4 regions of the Luteibacter rhizovicinus DSM 16549 genome follow, and region 2 is predicted to be linked to each of the others. Evidence: predicted binding sites of a transcription regulator. Region 2 holds the regulator's gene; each other region holds the start of a gene.

Region 1 (8,060 bases), 480 kb from region 2:
TCGGTGATTCAGGGTGCGGAAGAAATGGGTCGCACGGCCGCCCATCTGCTGCACCAGATGCTGCGGGGGATGGACTGCGCCGGTACGCGCGTCCTGGTCCCGCCGGTGGGCATCAACGTGCAAGCGTCGAGCAAGTTCCACCCGATACGCAGCCCGCACGTCATGCGCGCCAGCCATTACATCCGCCAGTACGGTTGTCTCGGCATCAAGACCGAACAAGTCGCCGACTACGTCGGTGTATCGCGCACGGTGCTCGAAGAACACTTCAAGCGTGAGCTCAAGCAAACCGTGCATCAGGTGATCCTCACCCACAAGCTCGATACCGCCTGCGACCTCATCGCGAATTCGGATGTACCACTGGCCGATATCGCGCTGCGCTGTGGTTTCACTTCGTTGCAATACATGTATGCGGTATTCCGGCGCGAGTACGACTGTACGCCGCGCCAATACCTCGACCTCCATCGCAAGACGGCGGCAACCTGACCGTTGCCCGCAGGGACCGCTTCATCCATGCCCGTATCCAATGCCACCGCCTGGGGACAGCTTCCCGACGGCCGACCGCTCCACCGCTGGACCCTGCGCAACGCGAGCGATGCGCAGATCGACATCACCGATCTCGGCAGCACCCTGCTCTCCTGGCAATCGCCCGATCGCCAGGGCCGCAGGGGCGATGTGTTGCTCGGCCATGCCACCGCGCAGCAATACCTCGACTCGAATGCGTACATGGGCGCCATCGTCGGCCGCTGGGCCAACCGCATACGTGGGGGCCGTTTCCGCCTCGACGGCATCGACTACAAGGTGGACCGCAACGATGGCGGCAACCATCTGCATGGCGGCCAGGACGGCTTTCACCTGCAGCGCTGGGACGTGGAGGCGGACGGTGAATCGCTGGTGATGCGGCTGGTCTCGCCCGAAGGCGACGGTGGCTTTCCCGGCGAAGTGCACGTGGAGCTCCGCTGTCGTTTCGACGACGACGGCACGCTGGACCTGCAGTACGAGGCGACCTCGGATGCGCCGACGCCGCTGAGCCTCACCGCCCACCCCTATTTCAATCTCAATGACCGCCGTCCGGATATCCGCGACCACGTCATCCGGATCGATGCGGACGAGTTCCTCGCCATCGACGCGGGCGCGATCCCCGTCGGCCGACAACATGTGGCGGGCACGGCGTTCGACTTCCGCGACGCCGCACCGATCGGCTCGCGCCTGCACTGGCCTGACCCGCAGCTGCGCCTGGTCGGCGGTTTCGACCACTGCTACATCGCGCGCGGGCCGACCGGCTCGTCGCTGAGAACCGTGGCGATGGTGGCCGAGCCGTCCAGCGGCCGTCGCCTGACCATTGAGACGGACCGTCCAGGCCTGCAGTTTTACAGCGGGCAGAAGCTCACCGGCCAGCCCAGCCGCGACGCGGAGCCGTATGGACCGTTCGCCGGCTTCGCCCTGGAAACCCAGGCCTTTCCGGACCAGATCAACAGTCCCGAGTCCGAGGGCGCGATCCTCCGGCCCGGCGTGACCTGGCGCCAGCACACGCGGTACCGGGTCGATACAGCCTGAAGGACCTCCCGGGCAGGTAGAATGGGCGGATGTCCCTTATCCAACTGCTCAACGTCGACTACAGCGTCGGCGGCCCGCTCCTGCTCGAACAGGTCAATCTTTCCCTCGATGCCGGCGAGCGCGTCTGCATCGTCGGGCGCAACGGCGCCGGAAAGTCCACCCTGCTCAAGCTGATCGCCGGCGAAATCCACGCCGACGACGGTGAGATCCGCCTGCAGGGCGGCACCCGCATCGCCCGCCTGACCCAGGAAGTGCCTCAGGACACCACCGGCAGCGTGTTCGATGTCGTGGCCGACGGCCTTGGCGAGTTGGGACACCTGCTCGCCCGCTATCACCACGCGCTCGAAGAGGGCGACATGGATGCGCTGGGCGAAGTCCAGACGAAGATCGAGACGCTGAACGCCTGGGACCTCGAGTCCCGCGTGGAGCAGGTCATCGAGCGGCTCGAACTGCCTGCGGACACCGACTTCGCCGACCTCTCCGGCGGCATGAAGCGCCGCGTGCTGCTCGGCCAGGCACTCGTGCGGGATCCGAACCTGCTCCTGCTCGACGAGCCGACCAACCACCTCGACATCGAGGCGATCGCCTGGCTCGAAACCTTCCTGAAGAACTTCAGCGGCAGCATCGTCTTCATCACCCATGACCGCAGCTTCCTGCGTTCGCTGGCCACGCGCATCGTCGAAATCGACCGCGGCAACGTGACCAGCTGGCCGGGCGACTATGACAACTACCTGCGTCGTCGCGAAGAGCGCCTGCACGCGGAAGCCCAGGCCGTCGCGCACTTCGATCGCAAGCTGGCCCAGGAAGAAGTCTGGATCCGCCAGGGCATCAAGGCACGACGCACCCGCAACGAGGGTCGTGTGCGCGCGCTGAAAGCGCTGCGCAACGAGCGCGCCGAGCGGCGCGAACAGTCGGGCACGGCCAAGATCACGCTGGCCGTCGCACAGGCGGGCGGACGCAAGGTCGTCGACGCCAAGCACGTCACCCAGGCCTATGGCGGCCGCACGCTGCTCGACGACATTTCAACGACCATCATGCGCGGCGATCGTGTCGGCATCATGGGTCCCAACGGTGCGGGCAAGTCCACGCTGCTGAAGATCCTGCTCAGCGAACTCAAGCCGCAGCAGGGTGAAGTGACGCTTGGCACCGGCCTGCAGATCGCTTACTTCGACCAGCACCGCTCCACCCTGGACGACAGCCTGAACGCACTGGACAACGTGGCCGAAGGCCGCGAGTACATCGAACTCAACGGCCAGCGCAAACACATCATCGGCTACCTGCAGGACTTCCTGTTCTCGCCGGAGCGCGCGCGTGCGCCGATCACCCGCCTCTCCGGCGGCGAGCGTAACCGCCTGCTGCTGGCCAAGCTGTTCGCCCAGCCGTCCAACCTGCTGGTGATGGATGAGCCCACCAACGACCTCGACGTGGAAACGCTGGAGCTGCTCGAAGAGCTGCTCGGCGACTACACCGGGACGCTGCTGCTGGTGTCCCATGACCGCGACTTCATCGATAACGTCGTGACCAGCACGCTGGTGCTCGAAGGCAACGGCCAGGTCGGCGAATACATCGGCGGCTACAGCGAGTGGCTGCGCCAGAAGCCGATCATCGCCGAAGCGCGAGCCGCCAACGCGAAGAGCGCGCCTGCTCCCGTTGCCGCGCCCGCGCCAGCGTCGACGCCCGTCGCGGCAGCGAAGAAGAAGTTGTCGTTCAAGGAACAACGCGAACTCGATCTGCTGCCGGCGAAGCTGGAACAGCTCGAGGCGGAGATCGCCAAGCGTACCGCGGCGATGAACGATCCGAAGTATTTCCAGCAGGATGCCGCGACGATCACGCGTGGCAACGAGGAGCTGGCCAAGGTGCAGGCCGAGCTGGATACGGCGTTTGCGCGGTGGGAAGAGCTGGAAGGCTGACAGGGTGTCGCTAGCACCCTATCGCCGATAAATCGGCTCCTACAACCGAAACACTTCCACGACCCGCGCCAGCTCGCCCGCCTGATCCTCCAGGCTCTTCGCCGCCGCAGCCGCCTCTTCGACCAGTGCCGAATTCTGCTGGGTCGAATCGTCCATGCGCGACACGGCGTGGTTGATCCGACCGATCTGCTCGGACTGATCGTTTGTCGCACGGCTGATGTTGCCCATCAGGTCGGCCACGTCGCGAATGCGACCGAGCACGGTCGTCATGTTGCGACCCGCTTCGGTCACCAGGCCGTGGCCGGCATCGACCTGCTCCACCGACTCGGTGATCAGCGACTCGATCTCCTTCGCCGCCGTCGCACTGCGCTGGGCGAGGTTGCGAACCTCCTCAGCCACCACGGCGAAGCCCCTTCCCTGCTCACCGGCGCGGGCGGCTTCGACGGCCGCGTTCAGCGCCAGGATATTGGTCTGGAACGCGATGCCGTTGATGATGCCGATGACGTCGGCGATGCGCTGGGCCGAAGCCTGGATGCCGTTCATTGCCTCGACCGCGCCCTGCATGGCGCCTGCCTCCTGCTGCACGGCGATGCTGGCGTGCTCGGCCAGGGTGCTGGCCCGCGCCGCATTGCCGGCGTTGTCGCGCACGGTGCGCGTCAGCTCGTCCAGGCTTGATGCCGTCATCTGTAATTCGTGCGCCTGGGTTTCGGTGCGCGTGGAGAGATCGGCATTGCCCGCGGCGATCTCCGACGTGCTTCCCGCCATGCTCGCCGCCGCCTTGCGCACGGATCGTGCGATGTCGCCGAGGCCGTCGCCGATGCCATCGATGGAACGCATCAGCTGGCCGATCTCGTCGCCGCGCGTAGTCTCCAGGCGTGCCGTGAGGTCGCCCTCGGCCAACCGCCGGGCAGCTTCGACCGCATGTGACAGAGGCCGCGTGATGCGCGCGCGGATCGCGATGAAGAGCAGCAGGCAAAGCACGCCTACCATGCCGATGGCCGTACCGATGGCCACCATGCGCAGATGCCTCACCGGTCCGTAGAGTTCATCCATGTCCACCGTGCCGGCGATCAACCAGCTCCAGCCCGGATCGGTGGCATACATGGCCAGGCGATCCACCGTGCGGCCGTCCACGCTCGCGCGGTAGCGCAACTCGCCGTGCTTGCCCGACAGCATGCGACCGAATACCGGCTGGCCATCGACGTCCATCACCTTCAGGGCGGCGCCATCGGCCCTGGCCACGGCATCCTTCGTCATCGGGTCGACGATGAACGTGCCGTAGCGCTTGCCGGCGCTCGCATCGACGACGGAGTAGTAGCCGCTCTGGCCGATGTGGATCGAGGCGATTTCCTGCGAGAGATTGGCCATCTCGCTGGCGATCTCGACGCCGACGAACCACGCGCCCACGACATTGCCGGATGCATCGTGGATCGGCTCGTAGCGGGTGATGTACGGGCGATCGAACAGGACGGCGGGGCCGCCATACGACTTGTTCGACAACAGCTGCGGAAAGGCCGGGTGGGCATGGTCGATGGAGGTACCGACCGCACGCGAGCCATCTTCCTTCTTCAGCGACGTGCTGACCCGAATGAAGTCCGGCCCGTCGCGGACGAACAGGGTCGCCACGACATGCGCACGCGCGGAGAACTCGTCGACCTGGGCGAAATCGCCATTGATCGCCTTGCCGTCGTGCAACAGGGTGGGAACGGTGTGCCCACCCATCATCACGCGGTGCTTGTCGTCCACCGAGAAGCTGCCGGGGTAATAGCTCTCGAACAGGCTGAGGAAGCGATCCGACTCGGCGAGCAAGGCGCCGCTGAAGGTGTTCACCGTGGCGATGATGGCCCGGTTGCCTCGCTCGAGATCGTCACGGGCTCGCGTCTCCAGCTCCCGCGAGACCATGGTGGTCACCACGATGGTCAGTACCGCGACGCCAAGGGCCACGATGCCGACCACGAGCAGGGTAAGCCGCGCGCCCACGCTCATGCTGCGCGTTGCGGCGCGATGGAAAATGCTGTTCATACGGAGCCTTGTGCCAGGTCATCGGGCACCGCTTGCGGGTGCCCCTACACCGGCGTTTTCGGCAGAGCGGCGGCAGACTTTAGGCGTTGGCGCGCATTCTCTTTGCCCGATGAGACGGCGCATGCAGCGCCGCCTCACCTTTTGTATGGCAAATAGCTCAGCCCGTGTTCTGCAGGCCCTGCGATACGCCGTTGACGCAGGCCACCAGGGCGCTGAGCAAGGCGTCGTCCTTGCCGTCCGTCGCCCGCCAGCGCTTGAGCAGGTCGACCTGGAGCAGGCTCATCGGATCCACGTACGGATTGCGCAGACGGATCGACGTCGCCAGGCGAGGGTCGCCGGCCAGCAGTTCATCGGCGCCCTTCAGCTTGAGCACCCAGGCCACCGTCCGTTCGAACTCGGCGCGGATCATCGGGAAGAAGCGCTCGTGGAGCGGGCCCGCAAGCTTCGAGAACGCTTCGGCGATGTCGATATCGGCCTTCGCCAGGACCATTTCCACATCGTCCAGCATGGTCGAGACGAAGGGCCAGTCACGCGCCATCTCCACGAGGCGCTCCTCGCCGCAATCCTTCGCGACGACGTCGAGCGCGCTGCCCAGCCCGTACCAGCCGGTGAGTACGGCACGGCACTGCGTCCAGGAAAAAACCCAGGGAATCGCGCGGAGGTCTTCCACGCCTTTCATGCTGCGGCGACGTGCCGGACGCGAACCGAGCGTCATGCGCTCGATGACATCGATGGGCGTGGCGCCACGGAAATAATCGACGAAGCCTTCGGTGTCGACGAACGCGCGGTACGCCGTGCGACTCTCCGCGGAAAGCCGGGCCATCGTGTCCTTCCACGCCGGCTCGCGCACGTCGACCTCGCGCGGGCGCAGCGAGGCACGCATCACCGCACCAAGCGTCTGCTCGAGGTTACGCACGGCCAGAGCGCGAATGCCGTACTTGCGATGAATCACTTCACCCTGCTCGGTCACGCGTAGCACGCCGCCCACGGAACCACGGGGCGAGGCCATGAGGGCCGGGGTGATGCGCGAGCCGCCGCGGCTGGCTGAACCACCGCGACCGTGGAAAAAGGCGACGCGGATGCCGGCCTTCGATGCCACCTCGAGCAGGTCGACCTGGGCACGCTGCAGGCTCCACTTCGACGCCAGCGTGCCGCCGTCCTTGCCGCTGTCGGAATAGCCGAGCATCACCCACTGGCGATCGCCCCGGGCCTTCAGATGCTCGCGGTAGACGGGATCGTCCAGCAGTGCCTGCAAGGTCTCGGCGCCGCCGGCGAGATCGTCGATCGTCTCGAACAGCGGGGCGACATCGAGTGGCACGCGGCCGTCTTCGACCAGGCCACCGCGACGGGCCAGCGCCAGCACGGCGAGCACGTCGGCCGCGCTTTCGGCCATGCTGATGATGTAGAGGCCCGTGGCTTCCTGGCCGTAGCGCGTGCGCGAATCGGCCAGCGTGGCGAACACCTCGCGCAGCATCGTCGCGGCCTCGTGATCGTCACCGGCGACGAAACTCCGTTCTCCGGCGGCGTAAGGGCGTAGTGCCTTCACCCGCGCGGCCGTGTCGTGGTTCGCGAATTCCGCGTCATCGAGCAAGGCGGACAGGGCCTCGTCATGCACGCGCGCATCCTGGCGAACGTCCAGCCGGGCCAGATGGAAGCCGAACGTGCGTGCACGCCAAAGCAGGCGACCGACGGCATAGGCGCCGGCATGCTTGCCGCCATGGGTGACGAGGCTGGTATCGACCAGCGCGATGTCGTCAATGAATTCGTCGGCCGCGGCGTAAGCCGCCGGCTTCTCCTGCAACGTCGCCTCCAGCCGCGCGGCGACGAATTTCAGGAAGCTGCGATACGGCATATCGGCGTGACGCGGACGAATGGCCGCCGCGGCTTCGGGAAGTTCCTCGCGATAGCGCTCCAGCCGGCGAACGAGCCGGTCATCGAGCGCCACCCGATCGTCGGTCTGGCTGAGCAATCGGCCCAGCTCCGCGACGTCCTCGAGATAACGTTCCAGAACCAGCGAGCGTTGCGCGCCCAGCGTCGCCGCAATGGTCTCCGCGTTGACGTTGGGATTGCCGTCCATGTCACCGCCGACCCAGGTCGCGAACCGCAACAGCCGCGGAATCGTGATGCCTTCGCCGTAGGTTTCAGCAAGCGCCTGCTCGAGGGCCTCGTACAGTGCCGGCAGCACGCGGTAGATCGGTCGCGCGATGTAGAAGCCGACGTGATCGAACTCGTCCTGCACGCTCGGCCGCACCGGCGAGGCCTCCGCGGTCTGCCAGCCGGCGGACAGCGCCATGAGGATGCGCGCGTCGTCGTCGCGCAGCTCCTGCGGCGTACGCGTCGGGTCGAACTCGTCGACCAGGGCACGCACGATCTCCTGCTCTTTCTCCAGCAGCGAACGACGCACGGCCTCGGTCGGATGCGCGGTGAACACGGGCTCGACATCGAGACGGCCGAGCAGCGCCGTGAGTTCGTCGCGACCGACCCCGTCCTTCTTGAGGCGACCGAGCACCGCGGCGAGCGATTCGGGCTGGGCTGCCCCGCCTTCCCGCTGGTAATCGCGGCGACGACGAATGC
Region 2 (8,060 bases):
CCGGCGTCCTCGCGGCCAGTGTGCGCGTCACCCTTGGCCGACAGATCGTGCAGGAGATCGCCGGGCTCGGAACTGAGGTCCCCGTCATTACTTTGGCGCCGGAACTGGAGCAGATTCTTCTGCAGTCCCTACAGGGTGGTGGTCCCGCCGGTGCGGCGATCGAGCCGGGTCTGGCCGATCGTCTCCAGCAGAACGTGGCGGAGGCCGCGCGACGTCAGGAAGCGGCCGGCGAACCGGCCGTCCTGCTGGTCTCGCCGGCACTTCGTCCCTGGCTTTCACGCTTCACTCGGCATGTGGCCCAAAACCTGCATGTACTCGCCTATAACGAGGTCCCGGACAACCGCCGCGTCAAGCTGGTGACGGCCCTCGGACGATAGGACAGAGGAGCTAACGCATGAAAATCAAACGATTCGTTGCCGCCGACATGCGCCAGGCCATGCGCCAGGTTCGCGATGAGCAGGGTCCGGACGCCGTGATCCTGTCCACGCGTCGGATGGACGACGGTATCGAAATCATCGCCGCGCTCGACTACGACGAAGCGCTGGTTCGCGAGGCGGGTTTCGCCTTCGAACCGCCGACCGCCGAAGAGACCGCTGCGAAGCATGCTGCCGCGCTGGCGCCGATCCGCGCCACGCGCGACAGCGACCGCGCCGCACGCATCGATCAGGCACGTGCCGCCACGGCTGCTGCCGTCGAACGTGCCGCCAAGGGCGCAGCGGTCAATCCGAATGCACCGCAGCGCCAGTCCAGCGCCGCCCTCGCGTCCAGCGTGGCCGACGTGGTCCGTGCCGCCACGGTCAACCCGAACAGCGACGCCGCCGTGAACGGCGTGCGTGCCGAGATCAACAGCCTGCGTGAAATGCTGGAAGTCCAGCTTTCCACGCTGGCCTGGAACCAGATGGATCGCGATCAGCCGCTGCGCGCTCGCGTGCTTCGCGAAATGACCCGCCTGGGCATCGACGGCGACGTGGCTCGCGCGCTGTGCGCCGAACTGCCGGCCGGCATGACCTCCGAACAGGCGCGTTACCTGCCGCTGGGCATCCTCTCGCGCAACATCCGCACCAGCGGGCGCAATTTCGACACGGTCGGCGGCGGCGTCACCGCGCTGGTCGGTACCACCGGCGTCGGCAAGACGACGACCATCGCCAAGCTCGCCGCCCGTGCCGTCCTTCGCCACGGCGCTTCCAACGTCGCCCTCATCAGCGCCGACCAGTACCGTATCGGTGCCGGCGCGCAGCTCGAGCATTACGGTCGCCTCCTCGGCGTGCGCGTGTACAACGCCCACGATGCGGACAGCCTGCGCAACGTGCTTCTCCAGCTGCGCAGCAAGCACACCGTGCTGGTCGACACCGCCGGCATGGCCGGCAACGATCCCAAGCTGCAGCAGCAGTTCGACACGCTGCGCGCGACCTCGAACCTGCGCGTCTGCCTGGTGCTCGCCGCCAATGCGCAGGCCCAGGCGATCGACAACGCGATCCGCTCGTACGCGCCGCTGTCACCGCAGACCGCCATCCTTACCAAGCTCGACGAGGCGCCGCTGATCGGCGGCGCCCTGTCGGCACTCATTCGCCACGCCATGCCGCTGGACTACACCACCGACGGGCAGCGTGTGCCCGAAGACATCGCCTCCGCCGATGCGCGCAAGCTGGTCTGCCTCGCAGCCCAACTGCTCAAGCAGCGCAACGAGGAGCCCGACGACGCCGTACTTGCCGATCGTTTCGGCACCGCGGCGCCCGCGCTCGCCTGATCGGGAAACCGCATAACGTGACTACCGCCACCGCACACTCTTTCACGGCAGTGAATTCCTTCATGACCACACACGTCGATAGCACCCAGGCCGCCGGCCTCAACTGGCTTGACGACCGTCGCCCTACCCGCAGCATCGCGATCGCGGGCGGCAAGGGCGGCGTCGGCAAGACCACCGTGGCGGTCAACCTCGGTATGGCCCTGGCCATGGGCGGACGCGACGTCGTCCTGCTCGATGCCGATCTGGCCATGGCCAATATCGACGTGCTGCTCGGGCTGCAGCCGACCCGTCACCTCGGGCACATGCTCGAGGGCGAGTGCCGCATCGAGGATCTGATCCTCCAGGCGCCGCATGGCCTGAAGGTGATTCCGGCCACCTCCGGCGCGCGCCGCATGGCGCAGTTGCCGAATATCGAGCATGCCGCCGTCATCCGCGCGTTCGACGAATACCCGATCGCCCCCGAATACCTGATCGTCGACACCGCCGCCGGCATTTCGGACAGCGTCTCCATGTTCGCCGCGGCTTCCGACGAAGTCGTGGTGGTGGTCTGCGACGAGCCGGCCTCGCTGACCGATGCCTACGCCCTGATCAAGGTCATGAGCCGGGAGTTCGGCGTGAACCGCTTCCGCATCGTGGCCAACATGGTCCGCCATGCCCAGGAAGGTCGCCAGCTGTTCGAGAAACTGTCCCGGGTGACCAACCGATTCCTGGATGTTTCCTTGGATTTCATGGGGATGGTCCCGCACGACGAGTACCTGCGCCAGGCGATTCGCCGCCAGTCGGCGGTGGTCGATGTCTGGCCGAGCAGCCGATCTGCAGTTGGATTCAAGAATCTGGCCAGGTCGGTCGATACATGGGGTGAACCCGAACCCCGTGCTCAGGGTCGCATCGGCTTTTTCGCCGAGCGGTCCCACCTGGGAGGAGGGTTGCCACTGTGAGCGTTGCGACGGAATACCTTGAAGTCACGCGAATCCCGGCGGATCAATTGGTACGAACCCACGCGCCGCTGGTGCGCCGGATCGCCTATCACCTGATGGGCCGGCTGCCGCCAAGCGTGGATGCAAACGACCTCATGCAGGCCGGGATGATCGGACTGCTGGAGGCCGCAAGAAATTACTCGCCGACTCGCGCGGCCAGTTTCGAGACCTATGCGGGTATCCGCATACGGGGCGCGATGCTGGACGAACTGCGCAAGACGGACTGGACCCCCCGCTCCGTGCACCGGAAGTTGCGCGAGGTGGCTGAAGTAACGAGGCAGATCGAGAACGAGACAGGTGGTGATGCCGAAGACGCCGAGGTGATGAAGCGGCTGGGCATCGACGCCATGGAGTACAACCAGATCCTGGCCGACGCGGCGAGCGCGCGGTTGCTCAGTCTTACGGCGCCCGAAGGCGACGAAGGCGCGGCGATCGATGTCGCGGACCCGGATGCCGCGGGGCCGGAAGGGATCTTCGAACAGGACGGCTTGCGCGATGCGCTGGCCCAATCCATCGACGGCCTGCCCGAACGCGAGAAGCTGGTGATGTCGCTGTACTACGATGAAGAGCTCAATCTGAAGGAAATCGGTGCGGTGCTGGGTGTGAGTGAATCGCGGGTGTGCCAGATCCATGGCCAGGCCCTGATTCGCCTCCGCGCACGCATGACGGGTTGGAAAGACAAGCATTGACGGCATTACGGTGCCGTCGCCGGTAAGAACGCGCAGTCAGGCGGAGACGAGTTTTGGACAAGAACATGAAAATCCTCGTGGTGGACGATTTCTCCACCATGCGACGCATCGTCAGGAATCTCCTGGTCGAGCTGGGATTTACGAACACCCTCATCCAGGAGGCTGAAGACGGCAACGCGGCGCTCACGATGTTGCGTGCCCAGCCTTTCGACCTGGTGGTGACCGACTGGAACATGCCCAACATGACGGGCATCGACCTGCTTCGCGCGATCCGCGCGGACGCCGCGCTGAAGTCGATGCCGGTGCTGATGGTCACGGCCGAGAACAATCGCGACCAGATCATCGCCGCCGCGCAGAGCGGCGTGAACGGCTACGTGGTCAAGCCGTTCACGGCGGTCACGCTGAAGGAAAAGCTCGACAAGATCTTCGAACGACTCGCCGCGGCTGCGGGCTAAGGGAATGACGATGAATACCATGCTTAACCCCGGCCACGAGGTCGTTCCCGAGCTGCGCGAGTTGCTCGACGCCGATGACAGCGTCGCCTTCGAACAGGCGCTCGATCGCCTCCTGCGCAGCCGTGAACAGCACCTGTTCCTGGCCCTGGGCCATCTTGCGCGCGATCTGCACGAGTCGGTCCGCCGTCTGGCCTCCGATATCTCCAGCGATGGCGTGCCGGGCAACATGAGCGATGCGCGCAAACACCTGCGCGACGTGCTCGAGATGAGCTCACAGGCGGCTCACCGCACCCTCGATTTCAGCGACAGGCTGCGTCCTCAGGCGCAGGCGCTGGCCAAGCAGGCCGACGAAGTGCTGGTGCTCGATCACGCCGATCCGGCCTTCGCACCGAATGCGACGGCCCTGGCCGTGCGCGTCGGCGATTTCGCGCAGAGCTGCGACATCGGCCTGGGCGAGATGGTCGAGGCCCAGTCCTGGCAGGATCTGTCCGGCCAGCGCGTCGCGCAGGTCGAATCGTTCATGGCCAAGGTGGAGTCGTCGCTGGTCGAACTGGTGCGTCTCACTGGTTCGCTGGCCGGTGGCGCACACGCACCGGCCCCGGACAAGGTCAGCCAGGACGAAGTGGATCGACTGCTCAGCGAATTCGGGTTCTGAGCGCCGTATGAGCGTGGAGCTGGACAACGAGCTGCTCAATGTCTTCCTGATCGAAGCACGCGAACTGCTCGAGAGCCTGGGCGAACAGCTCGTGGATCTCGAAGCCTCGCCGGGGGACGCCGAGCTGCTGAACGCGGTCTTCCGCGCGTTCCATACCGTGAAGGGCGGTGCGGGCTTTCTGGGCCTCAACGCCATGGTGGAGCTGTGCCACCGCGCCGAGGACCTCCTCAACGAGGCCCGTAACGGCGCGGTGGTGTTGAACCCCGGCTTCATGGATGCGCTGCTCGAGTCGCTGGACCTCCTCAACGACATGATGCGTGCGGCCGACGCGGGCGTTCCCGCCGAGCCCGCGCCTCGCTCCGTGCTCGACCGCCTGCTGATTCCGGGTCGTGCCGGCTCCGCACCGCCGGTGGCGCTGTCGCCGGTGATGTCGACGCCGGCGTCGACCAGCGCCCCCGCCGTGTCGTCGCAGCGCCCCTACGATCCGATCGAAGACGAATTCGAAGCCATGCTCGACGCCGCGCGCAACGACCGCGCACCGGCCTCGACACCTTCGGGCACGATCAACGACGATGAATTCGAAGCGCTGCTGGATTCGCTCTACGGCACCGGTGCCCCCGGCGCCGATGCCGCCGCCCCTGCAGGGGCGGCGGCAAATGTGGGAGCCGCTTCAGCGGCGATCCCGGCCACCGCAACACCGATCGCCGAAGCGCCATCTGTGGGAGCCGCTTCGGCGGCGATGCCCGCCGCCGATCCCAACGCCATCAGCGACGACGAATTCGAGGCCCTCCTAGACAGCCTCCACGGCACCGCCGCCCCCGGCACGCTCACGCCGGCCACCGCTGTTGCAGGAGCCGATTCATCGGCGATCCAACCCGCCGTAGCGTCCACTACCCCTGTAGGAGCCGATTCATCGGCGATCCCCGCCGCCGCAACCCCACCAGCAAAACCGGCTCCCACCGCAAAACCCACAGCCACCACCGAAAAACGCGCCTCGTCAACGGCCGACACCACCGTCCGCGTCGACACCTTCCGCCTCGACAGCCTCGTCGATGCCGCAGGCGAGCTGGTACTCGTCCGCAACCGCCTGACCAATCTCGCGCCGCGCGGCACGAACGACCCGATGGAACGCGCCATCGGTGAACTCGAGCGCGTCGCCGAAGATCTGCAGAACGCCGTGTTGCGCATGCGCATGCAGCCGGTGGGCAAACTCTTCTCGCGTTTCCCCCGCATCATCCGCGACCTCGCGCGTCAGCTCGGCAAGGACATCGAGCTGGTCACCGAGGGCGAAGACACCGATATCGACCGTACCGTGGTCGAGGCGCTGGCCGATCCGCTGGTGCACCTGCTTCGCAACGCGGTAGACCACGGCATCGAGATGCCCGACGTGCGTGAACGCGCCGGCAAATCGCGCTCCGGCACGGTTCGCCTGGCCGCCGGCCAGTTCGGCGACCGCATCGTCATCACCGTCACCGACGACGGCAAGGGCATGGATCCCGAGGTCCTGCGTCGGAAGGCCGTCGAAAAAGGCCTGATGGACGAAGAGCAGGCGGCGCGTCTGGATGAGCGCGAGTGCTACGAAATCGTCTTCCGTCCCGGTTTCTCCACCGCGGCCGAGGTCTCGGATATTTCCGGCCGAGGCGTCGGCATGGACGTGGTCAAGACCAAGATCGTCGAACTCGGCGGCACGCTCTCGATCGACTCGCGCGTCGGCCATGGCAGCACGGTCCGTCTCTCGGTACCGCTTACCCTGGCGATCATGCGCGTGCTCATGGTTCGCGTCGGTAATCGCCTGCTGTCGCTGCCGTTGTCCAACGTCACCGAAGTGTTCGAACTCGTGCCGGGCCAGATCCAGGAACTGGACGGTCGCATTGTCGCCTCGCATCGCCAGCGCGCGCTGCCGCTTGCCGACCTCGGCAACTGGGCCGGCGCGGCGGGGAAGGGCGGTCACGTCGTCGTCGTGCAGATCGGCCACCAGACACTCGGTTGCCTGGTCGACGAAGTGCTCGGCCGCGAAGACGTCATGGCCAAGCCGCTGGGTCCGTTCCTCAAGGATGTCCCGGGCGTCGCAGGCGCGACGATCACCGGCGATGGCCGCATCTCCCTCGTGCTCGACCTCGCCGGCCTCGCCGACGATGCGGGCCAGGTGCTGCCTTCACTAAGGATGGCTGTCTGATATGGATATCGTGAGCGTCGTCGGAACGATCCTGGCTTTCGTGGTCATCATCGTGGGCACCATCCTCAAGGGCTCGAGCCTCGATGCCCTGTGGAACCCGGCGGCGTTCGTCATCGTCTTCCTCGGCACGCTCGCCGCGCTGCTGGTGCAAACGCCCGGCCCGGTGCTCAAGCGCGCCTGGACCATGCTGCCCTGGGTGTATCGCCCACCGGACATCGAGTCGGAGAATCTGGTCAGCCGCATCGTCGGCTGGAGCGAGATTTCCCGTCGCACGGGCCTGCTCGGCCTGGAGCCGGCAATCGAGCGTGAATCCGATCCCTTCATCCGCAAGGGGCTGCAACTGCTCGTCGACGGCACCGAGCCGGACGCCATGCGTTCCGTGCTCGAAGTGGAAGTCTACGCACGCGAACACACCGACATCGAAGCCGCCAAGGTCTTCGAGAACGCCGGTGCGTATTCGCCGACGATGGGCATCATCGGCGCCGTCATGGGCCTGATGTCGGTCATGCAGAATCTCGCCGACCCGAGCAAGCTCGGTCATGGCATCGCCGCGGCCTTCGTCGCGACGATCTACGGTATCGGCCTGGCCAACCTGCTCGCCTTGCCCATGGCATCACGACTGAAAGGCCTCGCCCGCCTGCGCTCGCAGATGCGCGAAATCCTTGTGGAAGGCCTGGTTTCGATCGCCCAGGGCGACAACCCGCGGCACATTGAAAGCAAGCTCCAGGGATTCCTTTCGTGAAGCGGCGCCACCACGAAGAACACATCAACCACGAGCGCTGGGCGATTCCCTACGGGGATCTGATCACGCTGCTGCTGGCGTTATTCGTGGTGATGTATGCGGTCTCGGCCGTGAACGAAACCAAGTTCCGCGTCATGGCGCAGTCGATCAACGAGGCTTTCAACGGCACCGGCAAGGTCATCGAGCCGATCCGCGAGGCGACGCCCGCCGCGCAGGTGCCGCTGCCGAACCAGTCGCGCGCGCCGGCCGCTGCCCCCATTGCCAAGATCGACGTGCCGATTCCGCCACGCAACCTGCCTCTGCCGGGGCACGAAGGCGCCGCTCCCACGCGACAGGAATCGGCGAGCATCAATACCGCGACGGCGGCGAATACCACGGTCGGCAAGACCGAGGACGCCAGCCTCAGCCAGATCTCCGACGAAGTGCAGCGCGCGATGAAGCCGCTGATCGACAAGAACCTGGTCAGCGTGCGCCAGACCAAGGACTGGCTCGAGATCGAAGTCCGTACCGACATCCTCTTTCCCGTCGGCGTGGCCAGGCTGCAGGGCACCGCCGAAGACGTGCTGCGCAAGCTCGCCGGCATCCTCGGCCCGTTCCCGAACGCCATGCGCATCGAGGG
Region 3 (8,060 bases), 180 kb from region 2:
GATGCCCGGCATCGTCAGGGTGACGTGGATCATCGACATGACGGCGATGAGCAGCACCAGGTTGAAGAACAGGGCGACGTCGGCAACGAGACCGAACAGCTTGTAGTAGATGGCGGCGGCAACCAGCACCAGGCCGAGGCCGAGCATGACCGCCTTGAAGCCCTTGTCGATGTTGTCCGCGCCGAGGCTCGGACCGATCACGCTTTCACCGACGATGTCGATGGGCACGGCGAGCGAGCCGCCGCGCAGGAGCAGCGCCAGCTCCGACGCTTCCGAATCGCTGGGCAGGCCGTTCGTCGAGAACTGCTTGCCGAACGGCGAACTGATATTGGCGTAGTTGATCACCTCTTCGGTGATCTTCGGCGTCTTCACTTCCTTGCCGTCGACCATCTTCGTGTCGGTGGTCCGCGTGATGTAGAGCACGGCCATCGGCTTGCCAACGTTGCCGTTGGTGAAGTCCTGCATCTTGCGTGCGCCGGCACTGTTCAGCGAGACGCTGACATTGGGCGTGCCGTTCTGCTGGTCACGGCCGGACACCGCCGAGGTGAGCTCGTCACCCGTCGCGATGATGGTCTTGCTGAGCAGGTACGGGCGGCCTTCACGGCCGTAGTAAAGCTTGGCATCCGGCGGCACGCTACCCGAACGGGCGGCATCCGCCGCCTGCTGCGGCGTGTACAGGCCGGCGCGGTACTGCAGCGTGGCCACGGCACCGATGATCTTCTTCGCCTCGGCGGTGTCCTGCACGCCGGCGAGCTCCACCACGATCTGGTTGGCGCCCTGCTGCTGGATCAGCGGCTCGGAGACGCCCAGCGCATTGACGCGCTGACGGAGCGTGGTGAGGTTCTGCGTGATCATGCTCTGGGAGAGCTCACGCAGCTTGGTCGCCTTGATCACCGCGTTGAGGATGAAACGATTGCCCGTGGCCGCGCCATCGGCGACGGTGAGTTCCGGATAATCGGTGGCGATGAGCGTGGCCGCGGCCTGGCGATCGGCATCCGTACGCAGAACCACGCTGACGCCCTGGCCGCGTGCATTGCGATTGACGGCGTCGTAGGACACCTTCTTCTCGCGCAGCAACGCCCGGATGTCGTCGGAATAACGCGTTTCCTGCGCATCGACGACCGCGCCCTGGTCGACTTCCATCAGGAAGTGCACGCCGCCCTGCAGATCGAGGCCGAGCGGCATCGAGAAGGCGTTGATCGACTGCAGCCACGCCGGCACCGTCGACGCCTGGTTGAGCGCGACGGTGTAATTCTCACCCAGCGTCGTCCGCAGGGCGTCCGATGCCTTGGTCTGTGCGTCAGCCGTCGCAAAGCGTGCCAGCAGGCGGCTGGTCTTCTCATCGACGTCGATCACCGAGGCCGGCGTCTTCGCCGTGGCGAGGATGCCCTCGACCTTGGTCTTCAATGCCGCATCGACGGTTGCGCCGCGGTTACCCGAAATCTGCACCGCCGGTTGGGGCGGGAAGACGTTCGGCAACGCGTAAACGATGCCGAGCAGCAACACGATCACGACCAGCGCGTATTTCCAGCGTGGAAAATCACTCATGCCTTGCCATTCCATGAAAAGCGGCCACAAGCGGCCGCGGCTGACGCCGTTGAGACAAAGCTCAGGACTTCTTGAGGCTGCCCTTCGGCAGCACCTGGGTGATCGAGCCCTTCTGCACCTGGACGACGGTGCCCGGGGCGATCTCCACGCGGACGAAGGACTCGCCCACTTCCTCGATGCGGCCGGCGAGACCGCCGCCCATCACCACTTCGTCGCCCTTGGCGAGCGCGGACAACAGGTTGCGGTGTTCCTTCTGACGCTTCATCTGCGGGCGGATCATCATGAAATAGAAGATGCCGAACAGCACCGCCATCATGATCAGCGGCGAGAGGCCCAGTGCCCCACCCTGGGAGGCCCCGGCAGCGGGAGCGGTGGCCTGTGCAATGGCGGCGAAGGTCGGAAGGCTCATCGTCAATTCTCGCAAGTCATGGAACAGCCACGGAAAAGCGGCTGCTCACGTAAAAAGATCGTGGATTATGCCACGCACCCCGGTGCTTATGTACCGCGCCCCGCCAAGGCTTGGGGGCGCCATGCGACGCCCGCAAGCCCGCCAGGTCAGCCGTCGACCTCGGCCTTGCGCCGTGCCGCGTAGAAGTCGGCGACGAAATCGTCGAGCGTGCCCGTCTCGATCGCGCCGCGCAGGCCGGCCATGAGCCGCTGGTAGTGACGCAGGTTGTGCATCGTCGCCAGCTGGCTGCCGAGGATCTCGTTGCAGCGGTCCAGATGACGCAGATACGCCCGGCTGAAGCCGTTGGCGCAGGCGTAGCAGTCGCAATCTTCCTCGATCACGCGCGTATCCATGGAGAACTTCGCGTTACGGATGCGTAACGTGCCTTCCCGGGTGAACAGAAAGCCATTCCGGGCGTTCCGCGTGGGCATGACGCAGTCGAACATGTCGATGCCTCGACGGACGGCCTCCACGATGTCCTCGGGACGGCCCACACCCATGAGGTAGCGCGGGCGGTCCTTCGGCAGCACGTGCAGCGTGAGGTCGAGGGTGTGGTTGCGCTCGGCCTCCGGCTCACCCACGGCGAGACCGCCCACCGCATACCCGTCGAAACCGATTTCGATCAGGCGCTCCGCCGACCGGTGACGCAGGTTCTCGTAGGTGCTGCCCTGGACGATGCCGAAGAGCGCATTGGGGTTCTTCAGGTCGTCGAAGGCCTGGCGCGAGCGTTCCGCCCAGCGCAGGCTGAGCTCCATGGAATCGGAGGCGACCTTCTCGGTGGCCGGATACGGCGTGCACTCGTCGAAGATCATGGCGACATCCGAATCCAGGACCTTCTGGATACGCATGGACTCCTCGGGCGACAGGAACACCTTGGAGCCATCCACCGGCGAGGCAAAGGTCACCCCTTCCTCGGTGATTTTCCGCTTGTGCGCCAGCGAGAACACCTGGAAGCCGCCGGAATCGGTAAGGATCGGCTTGTCCCAGCCGATGAACTTATGCAGGCCGCCGAATTCGCCGACGATCTCCAGGCCAGGACGCAGGAACAGGTGGAAGGTGTTGCCGAGGATGATCTCCGCGCCCGTGTCGAGCACGTCGCGGGGGGTCATGGCCTTGACGGAACCGTAGGTGCCCACCGGCATGAACGCCGGGGTTTCCACGGTGCCACGGCCGAATCGGAGACGGCCACGCCGGGCCGCGCCATCGGTGGCGAGGAGGTCGAAAGGGAGCTGGGTCATCCGCCCATTCTACCTTGGACCCACTCAGTGAGCAGTCTCGCGCCCGGTAGGAGCCGATTTATCGGCGATGGGTGCTGGCCCCATCCCTGCCGGCTGCCGCCGGATCGCCGATAAATCGGCTCCCACAGATGGCGAGCCCCTAAAGTTTCGTAAGTTTCCGCCGATCTCCTAAGCCACAGGAGCGCGTCCAGCCGGACTCGCCCAGGCCCTCGGGAGGACCTGCCCTTGATCATCCAGCCGACCAGTATCGCTGCCCAGTTGTGGGCGGGCGCGGTCTCGGGCACCACCGCCGCCGCGGATACGTGGCGCGTGGGCACCCTGCTGACGGCTCGGATCATGGGGCAGACCGACATCGGCAAGCTCCTCCTCGACATCGGCGGCCTGACCGTCGAAGCCGACGCCGCAGGGACATCCCTCCCCCAGCAATTCCAGGTTCGCGTGCTGACCCAGGGCACCCAGCCACAGCTCGAGGTGCTCCCGGGTGTCGTGGACGACCGCGTCGCCATGCAGGGCCTGCGCGAGCGCCTGCCCTTGCAGAACGGCTACGCCCAGTTGCTCGGCGTCTTGTCCGCCCTGGCCAGCCGACCGATCGCCCGGACACTGCCGGCGACCCTGCGCGCAGCGCTGGCCACGCTGGAAGCGGCGATCAGCAAGCCGGACGACGTGAGCACGCCGCTGGGCATGAAGGAAGCCATCGCCAGGAGTGGCGCGTTCCTCGAAGCGCATCTGGCCGAGCCGAAGGAAGAAACGCCGGCGGCCGACGATTTCAAGGCGGCACTGCTTTCGCTTCGCCGCGCACTCACCGATCTGCCGGCCGCTCGCCCCGCGCCCCGTCCCGGCGCGGACGGCATGCCGGGGCGTCCGCTCAGCGACACACCGCCGCCGCTGGCACAGCGTGCCCTCGTGGCCCAGCCACGCGCCGCCGCGCTCGCCGAACTTGCGGTGACCGAAGACAACGTCGATGAGCTCGTCGGCCAGTTGCGTGGCGACGTGCGCGCGGCTCTCTCCCGCGTCGAGATCGGCCAGCTGGAGTCGCATCCGCAGGCCGGCCTTTGGATGATCGAGATTCCGCTAGCCGGTGTGCGCGGCTACGACGTGCTGCAACTTCGCATCGAAGAAGGCAAGCCGAGTCCCTCCGAGCCGGAGGGCATGTGGACGGTCGGCTTTGCCATCGATCCGCCGACGCTGGGCGCCGTGCAAGGTGAGATCCAGCTTCGCGTACCGCGCGTGTCGGTACGTCTGTGGGCACAGCACGGCGAAACCGTGTCGCGCCTCGAAACCGAATTCATGTCGTTGCGCAGGCAACTCGAAAAGAGCGGCCTGCAGCTGGACCACTTCGCCTGCATGCACGGCCTTCCCGTTCCGACCAGCGCTTACAGCGCCGTCCTTCTCGAAGCACGCGCATGACCCAGTCCCTTCCGTCACCACGCCGCAGCGTCACCCTGCGCCTCGCCTCACCCACCAGCAACGGCAGCAATCAGCGCATCGATGCCGCCGGCGTGAAGTCGATGCTGGAGCGCGCGCAGGCGCTTGGCCTCGCACCGCAGCTCGACCCGCAGATCGCGACTTTGCTTGCCGCCGTGCGGTTGCGGGACGATGTGCCGCCGGAGTTGTATGCGGCGTTGGCCGCCGTGGTCGGGACGTTGTTGAGCGCGACGCGGGATTGATTGCTGGCACCCAGAGCCGCTCGCTAGCGCACACGATTGATCGCCAGCGCCCATCGCCGATGAACCGGCTCCTACGCAAAACCTGCGCAGCAATGTAGGAGCCGATTCATCGGCGATGCTTTAGCGCACGGCCAAAAGACTCACCACCAGATATCGTTTCTCAGCAGATAACCTCGCGTCGAGCGCAATGTCTCAACCCCATTGGGTCCTGGGACATACTCGGTAATCTCACCTTGTATGTAGCGCTGCACCAACCAGCCACCCATGCGGTAGGGATGCTCCGCACTCCGCCAGCCGGTGAGGCTGGTCGTCTCGACGTCGTGGAGAAGCGACATCAGCTTCACTGAATCGTCGACGGTGTCGGAAAGCCCCGCATAGTCGATAGTCGGCATTTTAGGGTCGTCGAACGCTTGCCTACCTATCAGGGTGCCATCTGCACTTCGGATGCCGTGATCGGTATCGTAGGATCGGACGACCTGCTGATTGAACCCGTCGGCGAGTCTCCCGAGCGAGCCACCCGCATTGAGAACCTGTTCAATCCACGCACGATCCTCGGCCCCCAGCTTCGTGTCCACGACGGACAAGATGCCCCTATGGCTCACCAGATCGAACGGTTCAGCCATGACATCCGGCCTTGCTCGCCTCATGCAAGTCAACGTGAAAGCGAGAGGGCGCGCGAGCCGTTCGAAGGCTTCACCGACATCGGCGATGTTCTCCATCTTTCCGAAGACGGATGCAATGCCGTCGTAGTCGCTATGTTCGACATGCGGGACGAACGCGCTTTCGGAGCGCGCTTCGATTTGCGGCGCCATCTCTGGCGCCGCCCGCATCGAGAGAAACAAGGTCGTGGCATCGATCCTCGTCATGGACGATGTTTCCGAGGCTTCGCAAGATCCAGAGGCTTCCGATATGCCCGATATGTCTCCTGGCAGACATGCTGGAAAGCCGAAGCCGAGACCGTGGCACTCTTGCCATCCAGCAAGGCCATGACATACGCAGTGGGAACGTAAGTAATGTCCCAATAGTCTGGATGATTGGAAGGGCGATTCATCCGGATGGGGCCCACCATCCCAATGCCTGCGCATGGACCTATAGGCAGCCGCGCACTGAATTCGCCTCGCGCATTGGTGAGACCGTCGACCGTCGCCAGAGTGATCCTTCTCTTCGTGGCGGGGTCGTAGTCTACGGCGACCAACCTAACGTGCTCTCCGGCGGGAGCACGCGTCGTCTCGTCACTGTCGAAAACAACCGCCGTGACATCGATCTGGCGCGCCGCATTTGCCCCTCCGGGGACCGGCGTCACCCCTTCAGGCACCGGGAACGGCGTCTCCTTACCGGGAGCGAGGTGACTAATGTTTTCACTGCTGCCCGCAGTGGCGATAATGCTCCGTGATGCAGGATCGAAGGTATGCAGTGTGTAGCTCCCTACCGTCTGTGTACTACCCTCTTTCCATCGCGCACGAAGAATCAGGGGAACGGTCATTGATGCGGAAACCTCGATAGGCCCGCTCTGTGGGACAACGACCCAACGGCCCCTCGAGAGAACTTCGCACACGACATCCCCTGATCCACCGCAGCTCAGCCGGGCGGACGACTGTTGCTTACCTACCGAGACGACGTAGAGGTCCACATCGGACGCCGAGTCCAGCGTGGCCTCGATATGCTGGTTTCCCTTGAGAACCGAGGGGTGCTCCGGGGTGTCGTTCGGCTCGTAGATGTCGGGGTTCGCGACGACCTCCGCCTGAAACTGGAACGGAACGCCCGGCTGAATGCCTTGACCACCGAGCATCAGCAGCCAACGCGTGAGAGGCGGCGCTATCGCTTGCAACAGTGAATAGGTACCGCCGGAGACATCGGATGCGGCGGCCACCGTCGTTCCGTCATCATTGACCCTGATCAGGTGCACATCGTGCGCGCCATCCACCGGGAGTCCAGCGACGACCACGTTGAGCTTGGCGGCTTGCTCCGCCGCTTCCGTGACGAACTGGAAACATTCCGTCATGGCGCTTGATTCCACTACCGCGTCGTACGCTGGCCCGATCTGTGCCTCGGTACACCCCGCGACGGGCGCCGCCTGAGTGACAGTCCCGGCACTAAGGGGATCGACGATGACTGAACCAGCACAAGCCGCCGTTGGCAGCGACAACGCCAGTAGCGCGCACACGGACGAATAACGCTTTCGCTTCATGGCCCTTCCTCCTGAATGGTTCATCCAGACTAAAGAAGGGCATCCCATGACTTATGCAGGCGAAGGTACTCGGAGGACGTAGCGACACACCGAGATTGTCCAGGCCTCGCTCGATAAACAATCAGCCGATGCCGAGACCTAGAATATGCGCGGCGTCGGATTCGAAGCCGGCAAGTTCAGCAAAACGCTTCCCACGCTCCGCATAGTCGCGAAACTGATCGAAGCTCGGCGCACCGGGCGACAACACGACAACACCATCGCCGCGTAGCGCATCGCGCGCAGCGCCTACGGCTGCCGCGAGATCCATCGCGCGATAGACGTTGGGCACACCCGCCGCCTCCAGCGCATCCGCGATCCGCGGCCCATTGCGTCCCTGGCAAACGATCGCTTCGGGCGCATGATGGCGCATGGCGTCGACGAACGGCGCCCAGTCGAGTCCGCGATCGTGACCGCCGACAATCAACGCGGTGCGCACGTTACCGACCGTTTCCAACGCAGCAAGGCTAGCCAATGGCGTCGTGCTGATCGAATCGTTGATCCAGTCGAGACCGTCACGTTTACCCAGAGGCTGCAGGCGATGCGGCAGCGGTGCAAAGCTCGACAAGGCCGGCGCGGCGGCGCGAGCGTCAAGGCCCATAATTTCGAGCGCTGCCAGCGCAGCACACGCATTGATCGCATTGTGCAGCCCCGGAGCGGATACACGATCGGCGCGAATCACGTCTTCGTCGCCACGACGAATCCAGCCGTCCGCCACATGCCAGTGCGCGATATCCCCGAAGGTATGCAACGCGGGATGATCGGCAGCGCGGACAAGCAGCGCAGGCTGCATCGCGTTGACGAGCACCTCCTCCGACGAAGCAAGCAGCTTTAGCTTGTCGTCGACGTAACGCTCGCGCGAGCCATGCCAGTCCAGATGTTCTTCGTACAGGCTGGTCACGACACCGAGGTTCACGCCCGATGCTTCGGCCGTC
Region 4 (8,060 bases), 1.6 Mb from region 2:
GCGGTCGAGCAGGCGGCGGATCTCGCCGACACGGTCGTCTGGGCCAAGAGCGGTGGGAACCGTCTTGCGCATGAGCATGCCCGAGGGAGCCGGCGCGGCTTTGTCGTCGTGCTGCGGCAATGACGATGGCGCAGGTGCGGTGGCATCTAATCGCTGCGGAGCCGGTGCGGGTACGGGTGCGGCCGACACGATCGCGGCCTCGGCCTCGGCGGCCGCCGCAGGTGCGGGTGGGGCTGGCGGTGCGGGTGGTGCGTACGGTTCCGGAGGAGCGGCCGGAGCCGCTGGAGCGAGTGCCACCGGTGCCGCGACGGGTTCGGTGACGGAAGGTGGGGCGGACACGTTGAGGCGAACATGCGTGGTCGCGGCGGGGGAGACGGCGCGGTGTGACGCAGCCCGCTGCGCGGGAATCGCCGATGAATCGGCTCCCACACGAGCCGAAGCGGCGCCTGCATTCATCGCAGCGGCGCCTGCACGAGATGCCTGGGCTCCCGCATCGCGGGGCTTGCTCAGCTCTCCTGTGGGAGCCGCTTCAGCGGCGATGCTCTCCGCCGCGCGCCCGTCCAGGCTATCCGTCGTTGGGCTTTTGACCGTAGCCGGCGTGGCAGCCATCGGGATGGTCGACGTTGCAGGCGGCGGCAGCTCGCGCACCTGCCAGGCCACCCCGACGGCGAGGACGAGCACGGCGGCGGATGCCACGGCGACAGGCCAGCGCGGACGACGCTTCACCGGCATCGCCCGGGTCGCCGCGGCAAGCACGGCGGCATCGAGCGACGCGTCCGGCTCGGTCTTCGGCAAGCGCGCGTACAGCGCCGCGAGCTCGCGTTCGTCGGGCAGGTCGTCGTCGATGGGTGGGGGCGTGATCTGGGTCATGTCATTCGGCAACGAGTTCGCGGATCCGGGCCATGGCGTAGCGAAGTCGCGATTTCGCGGTTTCGCGTCCTACGCCGGTGACGGCGGCGATGTCCTCCAGGGAAAGTTCGTTCTCCATGCGTAGCACGAAGGCGGTGCGCTGTTCGTCCGGCAGGCTCTCGATGGCACGTTGCATGCGCCGACGCAGTTCGAAATCCGACAGCGCGTGCTCGGGTTGTTCGCGTTCGGGTGCGGCCTGGTTTGCAAACACCGCTTCGGCTTCCTCCGCACCGGCCTGCGGGCGTTGCTTGCGGAAACTGTCGATCGCCAGGTTGTGTGCGATCTGCAGCAGCCACGTGCTGAACTTCGCTTCGACACGATAACGCTGACGCGCCGCGATCACACGACTCCAGGTTTCCTGGAAGAGCTCGTCGGCGATCGCGCGATCCTTCACCGTTTTCAACAGGAACCGGTAGAGGGGACCCTTGTGCCGCGCGTAAAGCTCGGCAAAGGCAGCCGCGTCCCCGCCCGCCCAGGCGAGCATGAGTCCGCCATCGTCGGCCAGGGGAGCATCCATGGCCGGGGAGGGTAAGGCATTCACGGGGGTTTGGGCGATGGGCAGGTTGTTCGCTCCGGTGGATCGCCGATGAATCGGCTCCTACAAGGGCAGCAACGCCGCCTTCGGGTAGGAGCCGATTCATCGGCGAAGGGTGCTCGCCTCAGTCAGCCAGCTTCTCGCCTCAGCGAATGAAAGCCCCCGCCACCGGCTGCTCGGTCTGCATCCCGCCGGCCAGCGCCGCCAGTCTCGCCATGCCCGCCCGATAACCACCCTCGTCCTTGCCGAGCGCACCGTGCGCCAGCGCCGCGACCTTGTCGTAACCGAAGTCGTCGACATACTTTCCGCCACGCAGGTTTTCGGCGAACGCAGCCGCGGCGGCGGCAAAGCGCAGCCGTTCGCTGGGTGCCGCGGCGACGTGTGCCGACAGCGGCTCCTCGATCAGCTGGCTGGCACCACCCTCGGGTGCCTTGTAGCGCAGGCGGAGGAAGGCCAGTTCGTTACCCTTCGCCTCGACGGGTGCATCCTTGCCGTAGCGCAGGGGATCCACGCGTGCACCGGGCGCACCCTTGAGCGTGATCTCGTAGAGCGCGGTGACATTCGCGCCGGCACCGATCTCACCCGCATCGACGGCATCGTTATTGAAGTCCTCGCGGGCAAGTACGCGCTTCTCATAGCCGATCAGGCGGTATTCGGCGACCACCCCAGGATTGAACTCGACCTGGATCTTCACGTCCTTCGCGATGGTCATCAGCGTGGCCGACATCTCGTCGACCAGCACGCGGCGTCCCTCATCGAGACTGTCGATGTAGTGATGGCTTCCATTGCCGACATCGGCAAGCTCCACGGCCATTTCGTCGTTGTAGTTGCCTTCGCCGAAACCGAGCGTCGTCAATGCCACACCGCTCTTGCGCTTCTCGGCGATGCGATCCTTGAGCGCCTGCACACCGGTCGTGCCGACGTTGAAATCGCCGTCGGTCGCGAGGATGACGCGATTCACGCCGCCCTTGATATAGCCCTTCATGGCCTGCGCGTAAGCGAGGTCGATGCCCGCGGCGCCATTCGTGGAACCGCCTGCGCCGAGCGCATCGATGGCGGCCGTGATCGTCGCGTGCCGGTCGCCTGGCGTCGACGGCAGCGCCACGCACGTGGCACCGGCATAGGTCACCAGCGAAACGCGATCCTGCGCGCGGAGCTTGGGCACGATCTGTTTCAGCGACGCCTTCAGCAAGGGCAGCTTGTCCGGTTCATCCATCGACCCGGAGACGTCGACGAGGAAGACCAGGTTCGCCGCGGGGATCTCGCTGACCGGGACCTTGTAACCCTGAATGCCGACCATCAGCAGCTGGCGGTTGCTGTTCCACGGCGCGGGCGCCAGTTCGGTGGTCACGCTGAACGGCCGCGAGCGATCCACCGGCGGCGCATAGCCGTAGTCGAAGTAGTTGATGAACTCTTCCGTTCGCACGGCATCGGCCGGCGGCAGGCGACCTTCGTTGAGCATGTGGCGAATGTTGGTATAGGAGCCGGTATCCACGTCGATGCTGAAGGTCGACACCGGATCGGTGGCGGCCAGGTGCACGGCATTGGCGTCGCGATGCTTGTAGTTGTCGCGATCGGTCGCGTACTGCGCCGGCAGCATGGGGCCCATGATGCCGCCCATGGGTACGGGCGCCCGCTGGATCCTGGACATCACCGGTGCGGCGACCGTCGGCGATGCGCTGGCGGTGGCATCGGCTTCCGCGACGGCTAAGGGCATCGGAGCCGGCGGGGCGGCAGGTGCCGGTGCGGATACGGCAACGGGTGCCCGCGAACTCGATTTCGCCGCCACGGCCATCGGTATCGGCAGCGGGCGACCGGGCCCGTAGCTGCGTCCGACCTGTTCGCAGGGTGCGTCGTTGACGACCGCTGGCTCGGCGGCGATGTGCCGGCGAGACGATCCATCGGAGGCGGCGCTACCCGCCGCGACGACGAGGCCGGCAAACAGCAGGGGCAGGGTGATGCGTAGCGTATTCATCGTGCGTGACCTCGTGGGGGACATGCAGATGAAACGTGGGTGTTGGGGAAAGGGGTTAAATTTATTTTCGTGGGTGTTTGGGGGGGGCTCGGCTTCGGCTTCGCGTTTGCGCTGCGTCGCAAGAGCCGGCGGGTATCGCCCTCGGGGCCACGCTCCGGCGACCCGCGAAGGAAGGGCCGCGAATCGCGGCCGTTTCTTTATTGCCCTACGGGCCGGGTCGGCGCCCCACCGGCGGTTTCCGACTCGACATCCTGTCTCGCGAAAACGGCTGGCCGTCCTGGCCAGCCCCCTTCGGGCTTTATCCGGTGGGACGCCTCGCCTGCGCTACCGGCCCCGAGGGCGATACCCGCCGGCTCTTCCGAAGACTGAGGTGGGGTGGGGTCGAGCCAACGCTCGCATGATCGAATGCACCGCGAGGTTTGTGACGCTGGCCTTATGTGGGAGCCGGCTGTTGCCGGCGAACCCTCAGCGTCGCGATCGCGAAGGAGGCCTTGCGTTGAATCGTGCTGGCGCTTCACCGCTCGCCTCTTCGCCACTCGGCCTCGCTCGCTTGCTCGATGCGCTGAGGGTTCGCCGCTGAAGCGGCTCCCACAGCAAAGCACTGCGTTGCGCGTGCGCGTCGCGTTTGCGCTCTCCCTTCAACCAACCTCATCGTGGCCCCGAGGGTGGCACCCGCCGGCTCTTGCGACGCACCGCGACGCACGGCGACGCATTTCGCTCAAGAAGCGCGCGAGGGTTCCAGGCGAGCATCTCCCTGCGCACCGATGCGGTTGCGGCCGGCGTTCTTCGCACGGTAGAGCGCGCGATCGGCGGCATTGAGCAGGTCCAGCGGACCGCCGTTGGCATTGGCCAGCAGGGTGGCCACGCCGATCGTGATGGTCAGCACGCCGAACGGGCTCAGCGGATGCACGATGCCTTGCGCTTCGACCTGGGCACGGAGGTCTTCGGCCAGGGCCACGGCGTCGGCGAGGCGGGTGCCCGGCGCGATCACCGCGAACTCCTCGCCGCCGAAGCGGGCGATGAAGTCGCCGGCGCGCAGGCCGCGACCAGACAGCACCGAGGCGAGTGCGCGCAGGCAATCGTCGCCGGCGAGATGGCCATAGCGGTCGTTGTATTCCTTGAAGAAGTCCACGTCGACCATGAGCAGGGCGATCGGCTCGCGCTGGGCAGGGCGGTGCCACTCACGCAGGAGCCGCTCGTCCAGCGCGCGGCGGTTGGCCAGCCCGGTAAGGCTGTCGGTGAAGACCAGGCCCTGCAATTCGTCGCGGCTGCGCGAGAGGCGAAATTCCTCCTCGACCAGATCGACCTGCGCCAGCGTGCCGCGCAGGCCGATGCCGATCACGGCGGCGATGGCGCCGCCGATACCGAGCGACGGATAGACCGGGATCACCATCAGGCCGAAACCGAGCACGCTCATGGCGAGGAAGGTCGGGCTCGCACTCTGCACGAAGCGGATCAGGTACACCGGCGGATGCCAGTGGCGTTGCGGCTGCCTCGTCATGGTGACGATGAACAGCGCGAGGAAGGGCAGGTCGAGCAGGGCGTCCCAGGAGGAAGTGCCGAAGTCAGGATGGCCGTTGAGCGCGACGTAGTGGTTGTACGAGTAACCGGATATCGCGTAGACGACGAAAAAGGCCATGACCGCGCGGAAGAACGCGTGGTCGTCGGCGCGATCGGTGGCGACGAAGCGCAGCAGGGCGGCAACGGCCAGGCAGACGTTTTCGAAGTCGAGCATGTAGGCCACGTCGACTGCCTGCTGCGGGCCTATCGCGCCTTCGAGCGTCACGATGGAAAAGGTACGGATGTAGAACAGCACGCCGAGCAGGCCAGCCAGGACGAGGTCGATCGCCATGGCCCATTTCTTTCGCGCCGCGACGGGTGCGGAGGAGACGGCGACGAGCACCGGCAGGACATACAGGATGTAGAAGAACATGCTGTCGCCGGGCGCCGGGTTCGAATTGTCGAGCACGTAGTTCTGTCGTGCCGACAACGACATGCCGATCGTCCACAACCCGAGGCTGGCAAGCAGGAGCCACCAGCGGTGGTCACGGGGCGTGCCCGAACGCATCCAGGCCCGCCATGCACTGAACATGGCAAGGGCGGCCACGGAGAAGAAAAACGTATACGAGAGTGCCATGCCGCTGGCGGGCAGGACCGCCAGCGCGGCTGCGTGAACCGCGACGATGGCGGCCGCGGCGATGAATGCTTTCATGGCGTGCCTCCCCCGACCTGCAACGCATAGATCATATCGGCGGGCGGAGCAGGAAGTTGAGTTTCATTGCGCCGGATTTTACGGTTTGGGACACCACAAATGTGAAGGTCAGGCGCCGCTCCGCACCACCTCCTCGATGTCGCGGGTTTCGAGGACGGTCTTTGCATAGCCGTGCCGGGCCAGTGCGAGCAGCGCACGCCCCACCGTCTCGGTCGTCGCCACGCTGTACGGCATGAGCGCCCGGAAAATCGGCAGGATAGGGGCCATCAGCGGATAGATCATCCGGTAGGCGCGCGTGCGCGACCGGGCGCCGTTCATGGGCTGGATGGCGCCCGGCCGAATGGCGTGGACGCGTTTGAACGGCAACCGGGCCAAGGTGTTTTCCGTGCGCCCACGGATGCGAGCCCACATGACTTTGCCGGATTCGCTGCTATCGGCTCCGGCACCGGAGACATAGACGAAGGTCATCGCCGGATTGAGCCGGGCGAGCGTGGACGCGGCGGCGAGGGTCATGTCGTAGGTCAGATGCGTATAGGTCGCCTCGTCCATGCGAAACGACGTCACGCCGATGCAGAAGAAGCAGGCATCGAAACCGCCGAGCCTGTCCTCGATGGCGCGGTAATCGAACAGATCGGCCTGGACCAGGTCCTTCAGTTTGGGATGGCTGGCGCCGCTCGGCGATCGCCCGATGGCGACGACCTCGTCGACGTCGGATGCGAGCAGGCATTCGCGCAAGACGCCCTGGCCGACCATACCGGTGGCACCGAACAGCAGGATTCTCATGCCGGTGTCCTCAGTAGGCCGGGAAGGCGGGCATGGCGCCGGCACCGATGTCGGTCGAACGGCTGACCTCGGCCCAGCGCTGGTCGGTTTCGCGGCGGGCCTGCTCGACCTGGCCAGCGAAGGTCGCTGCGTCGCTGCCCAGGAGCAGTCGTACCGGCGGACGCGGATGCGCGGCGAGGCGGAGCACGACCTCGGCGACGCGCACCGGATCGCCTGTTTCGTTGCCGGCGTAGCCGGAGAGCATGTTCCGCAGGGCGCCGACGCTGGCCTCGTAGTCAGGCAGGAAGGACGGAAGATCGGCACCCGCACGGCGCGCCCAGTCGGTGCGCATGCCGCCCGGCTCGATCGCCGTGACATGCACACCGAGTGCACCGAGTTCGGCGGCGAGTACTTCGGAGAGTCCACCGACCGCCCATTTCGCTGCCTGGTAGGCCGACATGCCGGGCGTACCGATTCGTCCGCCGACCGAGGACACGTTGATGACGCGCCCGCTGCGACGCTCGCGCATCGAACGGACGGCGGCGCGCGTGAGATTCACCACGCCGAACAGGTTGGTCTCGATCTGTGCGCGATAGTCGGCCGAGGACATCTGCTCGAAGGGCACGAGCTGACCGTAGCCGGCGTTGTTGACCAGGACATCCAGCTGGCCGAAGGCGTCCAGCGTGAAGCGCACGGCGTCGATGCACGCGGCTTCGTCGGCCACGTCGAGCGAGGTGACTTTGAGCGTGTCGGGAAAGCGGGTGCGAAGCGCGTCGAGCGTTTCGACGCGTCGCGCGGTAGCGACCACGCGATGACCTGCGGTGAGCGCGGCTTCGGCGATATCGCGACCGAGACCGGCGCCACTTCCTGAAATGAGCCAGACCTGTGACATGGGGACATCCTCGTTATAGTGAGTGAGTACACACTCGGTTAAGTGGGCAGATAAAAGGCGCGTGTCAGCCCGAGCCGATCGCACGCCAGATGGCTTCGAAGCCGGCACGTCGATAGTCGGCGGCCTGGGCCGGGTTTTGCGCCATGAAGTGCATGGTGGTTTCGGCCACGGCGGTGATGATCCCGGCCATGAAGCCGATGGGTTGCCCCTGGCGGAGGGCGCCCGACGCCATGCCCTCGTTGAAGAGGCCGGCGATGTCACCGAAGACCCGCTCGCCTTCCGCGCGCGTGTCGGCCGTGATCCGTTCGGACACCGTGAGCTGGGCCATGGCGATGCGCAGGGCAGGTTCGGCCATGCCCCAGTCGAGGTAGCGGTTCCAGACGTGCTCGAAGCGCTCTTCGATCGGCGCTCGCGAGGGATAGCCCTCGTACATCGTCTCGCGCAGGCTGCTTTTCGCGCTCAGGTAGAGCGCATTCAGCAGCAGGTCCTTGTCGGCGAAGTAGGTGAAGATCGAGCCTTCGGCCACGCCTGCCAGTTTCGCGATGAGCGATGTCGGCGCGCCGACACCCCGCTCGGCCACGCCCTGGGCGGCGGCAGCGAGGATAGCGTTGCGTTTTTCTTCGCTCTTGAGGCGGGCCATGGCGGGTCGATAATAAGTGAGTGCTTGCTCATTATGAGGGCTGGGAGGGGTAATGCAAGCACCCTATCGCCGATGAATCGGCTCCTACACAAAGCGGCGCCACCAGGGGCCTCACGTCCTTGTGGGAGCCGCTTC

The links. Region 2 encodes FliA, which starts transcription of late flagellar genes. Its sites were predicted from a motif close to TAAAGTTTNNCNNNCNNNGGCCGATAA; they were not measured.
Region 1: a site for FliA is predicted at 5,542-5,568, ahead of BJI69_RS04140 (methyl-accepting chemotaxis protein). Genes of this name have one in related genera too.
Region 3: a site for FliA is predicted at 3,322-3,348, ahead of fliK (flagellar hook-length control protein FliK). Genes of this name have one in related genera too.
Region 4: a site for FliA is predicted at 5,665-5,691, ahead of BJI69_RS16400 (GGDEF domain-containing protein). Genes of this name have one in related genera too.

The regions. Positions count from the first base shown of each region.
Region 1 is NZ_CP017480.1:880,052-888,111, forward strand. Features, by position in the region: gene BJI69_RS04125 (XylR family transcriptional regulator) at 1-483, shown strand, start outside; gene BJI69_RS04130 (aldose epimerase family protein) at 511-1,554, shown strand; gene BJI69_RS04135 (ATP-binding cassette domain-containing protein) at 1,584-3,464, shown strand; gene BJI69_RS04140 (methyl-accepting chemotaxis protein) at 3,504-5,486, opposite strand; gene ppc (phosphoenolpyruvate carboxylase) at 5,644-8,060, opposite strand, start outside.
Region 2 is NZ_CP017480.1:403,290-411,349, reverse strand. Features, by position in the region: gene flhA (flagellar biosynthesis protein FlhA) at 1-377, shown strand, start outside; gene flhF (flagellar biosynthesis GTPase FlhF) at 395-1,747, shown strand; gene BJI69_RS01920 (MinD/ParA family protein) at 1,810-2,685, shown strand; gene BJI69_RS01915 (RNA polymerase sigma factor FliA) at 2,682-3,413, shown strand; gene cheY (chemotaxis response regulator CheY) at 3,467-3,868, shown strand; gene BJI69_RS01905 (protein phosphatase CheZ) at 3,879-4,523, shown strand; gene BJI69_RS01900 (chemotaxis protein CheA) at 4,531-6,699, shown strand; gene BJI69_RS01895 (flagellar motor protein) at 6,701-7,441, shown strand; gene motD (flagellar motor protein MotD) at 7,438-8,060, shown strand, end outside.
Region 3 is NZ_CP017480.1:583,625-591,684, forward strand. Features, by position in the region: gene secD (protein translocase subunit SecD) at 1-1,548, opposite strand, end outside; gene yajC (preprotein translocase subunit YajC) at 1,610-1,957, opposite strand; gene tgt (tRNA guanosine(34) transglycosylase Tgt) at 2,104-3,234, opposite strand; gene fliK (flagellar hook-length control protein FliK) at 3,460-4,641, shown strand; gene BJI69_RS02815 (hypothetical protein) at 4,638-4,901, shown strand; gene BJI69_RS02820 (hypothetical protein) at 5,042-5,767, opposite strand; gene BJI69_RS02825 (hypothetical protein) at 5,764-6,903, opposite strand; gene murD (UDP-N-acetylmuramoyl-L-alanine--D-glutamate ligase) at 7,211-8,060, opposite strand, start outside.
Region 4 is NZ_CP017480.1:3,577,012-3,585,071, forward strand. Features, by position in the region: gene BJI69_RS16385 (hypothetical protein) at 1-870, opposite strand, end outside; gene BJI69_RS16390 (RNA polymerase sigma factor) at 872-1,426, opposite strand; gene BJI69_RS16395 (vWA domain-containing protein) at 1,590-3,419, opposite strand; gene BJI69_RS16400 (GGDEF domain-containing protein) at 4,138-5,631, opposite strand; gene BJI69_RS16405 (NAD(P)H-binding protein) at 5,740-6,414, opposite strand; gene BJI69_RS16410 (SDR family NAD(P)-dependent oxidoreductase) at 6,425-7,285, opposite strand; gene BJI69_RS16415 (TetR/AcrR family transcriptional regulator) at 7,350-7,925, opposite strand.